Paraneptunicella aestuarii: one gene and its partner. The protein of the gene in region 2 interacts with the protein of the main gene of each other region in a pairwise test. Links are inferred from orthologs where the notes say so. Each region holds a gene or a part of one and is shown on either strand. Other genes may lie near its edges.

Region 1 (3,240 bases), 4.2 Mb from region 2 along the record:
ACCTGTATCGCCGAAAAATAGCTGTGTACGGCCATATTGGTCTTGTTCAACAATACCGCCAGTGACTCCAGTTGCACCAGAGCTATTGGCGTTACTGCCGTAGTAGAACGACTGTGGCTGTGAGTCGTTATCCAAGCGGTTGTAGGACGCATAAAGGCTAAGATCGCCAAACTTATTGCCTACCGATACAAACGACTTATTGCCATTCACTTTGTCATCAAAGCCGTAAGCATTGAAGTCTTGCTGGAATACACTGGTATCAAAATGGAATTCAAATTCTTGAGGAATGGCAGTTTCGATAAGCACTACGCCGCCCATAGCGTTACCGCTGTACTGTGCGCTAAATGGGCCATAGAGCACTTGTACGTCTGCTATTTCACTGGCGGAAACCATTGTCCAGCGAGGCGCGCCATTCCAGCGTGATTGCAGGAGGTAGTGCAAAGGTACGCCATCGGCAAAGACCATCGAACGGCTGGTCTGAAACATATTGGAACCGCGAATACCCAAAGTACCGTTGGCATCACCAATATAACGACGTCGAATAGTCAGGCTGGGCTCGTATTTTACGATGTCCTCAGTGGTGACGATATTAACGCTTTCCAAATCTTCGGGGGTGACACGTGATGAGGGATTGGTGGTGAATTGATTCGAGGTTGAATCGCTACCCCAAACCACGACTTTTTCTATATTGTCTTCGCTATCGGCGAGACTTAAGTTGCTATAGCCGATTCCACTGAGAAATACGCCCCCGGTTAACAAAAATACAGATTTCCTGATCATTACAACTGATCCCATTATTTTTTGGGATCGAAGTTTACATAGGGTAACAATTTCAACAATGTGGCAAATTGTCGCAGATCAGAGGTGATTTTTTTCGTGAAACGAAAAATTGCAGAAATAAGAGTGAACCATGTAAAGCTGGGCATGCAATTTGGCTGTTTCAAAGAGTAACGCAAGAGCTACTCAACGTGGCTTTTGGGTGTTAGCATCGTAAAAACTTCACCGATAAATTTTCACTCAAGTGGATGCTCCAGCCATGCAAATAAAGCGCCCTCAGTCTCAATCTATTAAATCAAAATTGCCGAATGTTGGTACGACTATCTTTACCACCATGTCGGCAATGGCTGCGGAATATGATGCGATTAATTTGTCGCAGGGCTTTCCCAGTTTTGATTGCCCTGAATATCTGGCACATCAGGCGCAAGCTCATATTGTTGAAGGCAAAAACCAATATGCGCCCATGACGGGAGTTCCCGCCCTTAATTTGCAAATTGTGGATTTGGTTAAGCGTAGTTACGGACGAGATATCGCATTGGAAGAAATCACAGTAACGAGCGGAGCGACAGAAGCTTTGTTTGTGGCGATTCAAACTGTGGTGAATGCGGGCGATGAAGTGATAGTGTTTGATCCGGTTTACGACAGTTATGAGCCGGGTATTGAGCTGGCGGGTGGTAAGTGCGTACATATTCCTTTGTATGCGCCCAACTACCAAATTGACTGGCAACAGGTGAGACAAGCCATTACACCAAAAACCAAAGTCATTATGCTTAATTCTCCTCATAATCCGAGCGGGACTGTGATTACCGAGCAGGATATTCAGGAACTGACGGCTTTGGTTACTGAACATGATTTATATGTGATTTCCGATGAAGTGTATGAGCACATTGTTTTTGATGGCGGAACCCATCACAGCATGTTGCGTTACGACGAGCTTTATCAACGCAGCTTTGTGGTGTCGTCCTTTGGTAAAACCTTCCATATTACGGGATGGAAAATCGGATACTGCGTGGCTCCTGCACTATTGAGCACTGAGTTTCGCAAAATCCACCAGTACGTCACTTTTTCCACCAGTACCCCGATGCAATGGGCAATAGCCGATATGCTTGCTGAACAGCCGCAGCATGTGGATGAGCTTCGTACCTTCTACCAGCAAAAACGGGACTTTTTCGCTAACGCCATGCAAGGTAGTCGATTTACTTTGTTGCCATGCAAAGGCACCTATTTTCAGTTGATGGATTATTCACAAATCAGCGACAAAGACGATATGGCTTTCGCCGAATGGATGACCAAAGAAAAAGGCATTGCCACAGTGCCCTTATCGCCATTTTATGGCGCTGATTATCATGACAAGATCATACGAGTCTGTTTCGCCAAAGACGAAGAGACATTGCTTAAGGCTGCGGAAAGGCTTTCTTTACTTTAGCTAAAATGAGACGAAAAGTTGATCGAGCTTCGTACCTTCATTTGGTTTTTTAATATTCTATGTTGCTATATACGACGCTTTTTACGCAATTATTTGCGGATATAATTTGTGGCTGCTATACAATTTTAGGAAATGAAAACACCTTCATATTCTTGAGCAATTTTCTTTTGAGTAATGTATTTGCTTTTAATTATCTTTCAACTCGATTAAAGCATTGATGGGCAATACGTTTGTTTCTCTCGGAAAAAGCGCTTCTTATTGATAAGGAAGTATTAATAATGAAAAAAATACTAATAATCTTAATGTTAGTTGGGCTTTATGGTTGTTCATCTGTTTCTGGACTCTATGAAGCAGATCCACTTTTTAAGCAGCAATCAGATTTACTGGAAGCAGATACAGATATCGTTGATGTAAAGAAGCTTCAGCAAAGAGTCAATGCTGTGAGTGATGAAAAATCCAGAAATGCACTGCTGGAAGATCTTTTGACTATCTCCGATAGATCATGTGCACGGCATCAAGCATCAATTATGGCTGGGTTAAATACCTGGAATGTTTCAACGGGCTCATTATCTAATCTTTTATCTGCGGTTGGAACAGTAGTTGGTGGAGAGAGTGCAAAAGCGGCATTAGCTGCTGGAGCCACTTTTACTAATTCCACTCGCTCATTAGTGAATGAAGAAGTTTATGCAAAAGCGTTAGGTACAACGATTGTTCGGGCTACGGTTTCCGCGAGGGAAAAACAATTTGCTGTGATTTCAAAAGGCATGAGTTCTAGTATGGATGACTATTCGGTGCAGTCCGGTTTACGGGATGTATACAATTACCAAAATCGTTGTTCATTTTATTATGGCCTTCTGGAAATAACCAAAGCTTTGGATCAAAGAAAGCGTAGTAAATCTGAAATAGAAGATCTTATCTTTCGCCTAAATGCAAAAAGTGACGAGCTAAAAAATCGTGGTGGAGATGTTTCTGAGATAAATAAAAAAATTGAGGCACTTATTCTTGAGCTCGAAGGTGCACCACACTAATGGTCAAAT
Region 2 (3,160 bases):
GCTCATACCTTGACGATAAGAGCGGCTTAATTGCGCGCTATACAAGCCGGCCATAGATTCATTAATTTGGTCTTTGAACCAGTTCCACAACATATATAGCAACACAGCTATACCCGTCAGTAGGATGATTCCGCCGTAGCCATCTTTACCTTTGGAGACCTCGACAACATAGTTGCCTGCACCAACGACGATAAGGAATAGAGCTACCGCCCCAACAAACGGCCAGGGACTTTGGTCTGGCACGTAATATTTTTCATATTGTTGTTCTGACATTCTTATCTCCAATTGCTATTGGTTCATTGCGACTGTTTCGACTGAACCAGTAACGTCATACAAGGTGTATTGCACAGTGAAGAACTCAATATCTTCAGGCAACTGCGGATCCACGTAGAACTTCATCGGCATCACTACTTGCTCACCAGCCCCCAAAGGCTGTTGTTCAAAGCAGAAACACTCGGTCTTATTCAGGTAAAGCGCTGCTGTACCCGGAGATACAGAAGGAACCGCTTGTCCAATAATCTGTCTACCAGCAGGGTTATGCGCAGTAAAATTAACCTGATGCATTTCCCCTGGATGAACCTGCACACGCTTCGTTTCAGAAGCAAATTGCCAAGGCATACCCTTATTATTACGGGTGATGAACTCTACCGTCACCAACCGACTTTTATCTACTTCAACACCTTGATAAACCGCAGCGGTGTCTTTGGTTTTACCGTTGATCCCCGTCAGATCGCAAAACACGTCATACAAGGGCACCAAAGCAAAACCAAAGCCGAACATACCGATTACAACACCGACTAATTTCAGGATCAGCTTGCTATTGTTATTAACGTTATGTTCGGTACTCATCATTTACCCCTACTTCACAACAGGCGGTGTATCGAAGGTATGATAAGGAGCAGGAGAAGGTATTTCCCATTCCAAGCCTTCCGCACCATCCCAAACCTGTGCAGACACTGGCTCACCTTTCTTACGGCAAGCTTTAATCAACAGAGCAAGGAAAATAAGCTGCGATAAACCAAATGCAAAGCCACCAATACTGATCCACTTATTGAAATCAGCAAACTGCAATGCATAGTCAGGAATACGTCTTGGCATACCCGCTAAACCGATGAAGTGCATTGGGAAGAACAGGACGTTTACAGAGATCAAAGAGCACCAGAAATGCCATTTAGCCAAAGTTTCGTCATACATCTTACCCGTCCACTTAGGTAGCCAGTAGTAAGTCGCCGCCATAATGGAGAAGATAGCGCCTGTTACCAATACATAATGGAAGTGAGCCACTACGAAGTAAGTATCATGGTATTGGAAGTCAACCGGAGTAATCGCCAGCATCAAACCAGAGAAACCACCGATAGTGAACAATACGATGAAGGCCAAGGCAAACATCATTGGCATTTCAAATGAAATCGCGCCGCGCCACATGGTTGCAACCCAGTTGAATACTTTTACGCCCGTTGGGACAGAAATCAACATGGTTGCGATCATGAAGAACATTTCACCGAACAATGGCATACCAGTGGTAAACATGTGGTGAGCCCAAACGATGAATGACAACAATGCAATTGAGGCCGTTGCGTAAACCATTGATGCATAACCAAACAGCTTCTTACGAGAGAACGTAGGAACGATTTGAGAAATAACACCAAAAGCTGGCAAGATCATGATGTACACCTCTGGATGACCGAAGAACCAGAAAATATGCTGGAACATAACCGGGTCACCACCACCAGCAGCGTCAAAGAAGCTGGTTCCGAAGTATTTATCAGTCAATACCATGGTCACTGCGCCGGCTAATACTGGCATTACCGCAATCAACAAGAATGCAGTGATCAACCATGTCCAGACAAACAGTGGCATTTTCATCAATGTCATGCCAGGGGCACGCATGTTGAAAATAGTAACGATAACGTTGATAGCACCCATGATAGAACTCGCACCCATAATATGAACCGAGAACACAAACAGCGCTGTTGAATCATTACTATACGTTGTGGACAAAGGTGCATAGAAAGTCCAACCGAAGTTAGGACCACCACCTTCAAGGAACAAAGAAGCAATCAAAACTGAAAATGCGAATGGCAAGATCCAGAAGCTCCAGTTGTTCATTCGAGGCAAAGCCATATCTGGCGCGCCAATCATTAGTGGCACCATCCAGTTAGCAAGCCCGGTGAAAGCCGGCATTACCGCACCAAAAACCATGATCAGACCATGAACGGTGGTCATCTGGTTAAAGAAGTTTGGTTCTACAATTTGCAAACCCGGTTGGAATAGCTCGGCACGAATAACCATTGCCATTGCGCCGCCAACCAAAAACATGATGAATGCGAACCATAGGTACATAGTACCGATGTCTTTATGGTTCGTAGTATAGAGCCAACGCTTAATACCCGTTGGCGCATGATGATGGTGATCATCGTGATGTAAATCTTCAACTACAGTACTCATTGCCAACCTCTCTTAATTGCCATTAATGACAGCGTTAACGTCTTTCGCTTGAACGGTATCACCAGTGCTGTTACCCCAAGCATTACGTTCATAAGTGATAACTGCAGCCAATTCTTTCAACGACAATTGTTTCGCAAAAGAAGGCATCGCAGTACCCGAAACGCCGTTTACAACAACGTCGATATGTTTTGGCATATCATGCAATGCAATTTGGCTACCTTTAAGAGCAGGGAACACCCCAGGCAAACCTTCACCATTAGGCATATGACAAGCTGCGCATGCTGATTGATAAACCCGTTCACCAACCGACATCAACTCATCCATGCTCATATTCATGGCAAGTAGTTTTTGTTCTTCTTCTTTAGCTTTCTTCTGAATTGCTTCTTGCTCAGAAATCCATGCTTCATATTCAGCAGGCTCTTTAGCAACAACAACGACAGGCATGAAACCATGATCTTTACCGCACAACTCAGCACATTGACCACGATAAATACCTGGTTGGTTTACCTTGGTCCACGCTTCATTAATAAAGCCAGGGTTAGCATCTTTCTTAACCGCGAAGTCAGGAACCCACCATGAATGGATAACATCGTCAGAGGTCATCAAGAAACGAACTTTCTTACCTGTAGGAATAACCAAAGGACGATCAACCTCTAACAGGTAGTTCTCGCCTTTATCGAATTTATTATGAATTTGTTCACGTTGTGTGGCC

Evidence for each region.
Region 1: the proteins of ctaD (region 2) and KIH87_RS16775 interact in binary tests that used the Escherichia coli proteins (3 or more experiments, as listed by UniProt). The link is inferred for Paraneptunicella aestuarii from one-to-one orthologs.

Annotation. Positions count from the first base shown.
Region 1 is NZ_CP074570.1:4,301,587-4,304,826, reverse strand. The notes cover bases 213-3,119. They hold KIH87_RS16775 (methionine aminotransferase), read left to right. Parts: upstream 213-1,036; coding sequence 1,037-2,203; downstream 2,204-3,119. Other genes in these bases: KIH87_RS16770 (hypothetical protein), read left to right, coding at 2,482-3,119; KIH87_RS16780 (TonB-dependent receptor), read right to left, coding at 213-780. Outside these bases: more of KIH87_RS16780, read right to left, coding at 1-212; more of KIH87_RS16770, read left to right, coding at 3,120-3,231. UniProt on the Escherichia coli protein: Shows aminotransferase activity with methionine and histidine as substrates, and to a lesser extent also with phenylalanine.
Region 2 is NZ_CP074570.1:83,173-86,332, reverse strand. What follows is about bases 154-2,980. They hold ctaD (cytochrome c oxidase subunit I), read right to left. Parts: upstream 2,449-2,980; coding sequence 859-2,448; downstream 154-858. Other genes in these bases: coxB (cytochrome c oxidase subunit II), read right to left, coding at 2,461-2,980; KIH87_RS00370 (cytochrome c oxidase assembly protein), read right to left, coding at 289-849; KIH87_RS00375 (cytochrome c oxidase subunit 3), read right to left, coding at 154-273. In the rest of the region: more of KIH87_RS00375, read right to left, coding at 1-153; more of coxB, read right to left, coding at 2,981-3,160. UniProt on the Escherichia coli protein: Cytochrome bo(3) ubiquinol oxidase is the terminal enzyme in the aerobic respiratory chain of E.coli that predominates when cells are grown at high aeration.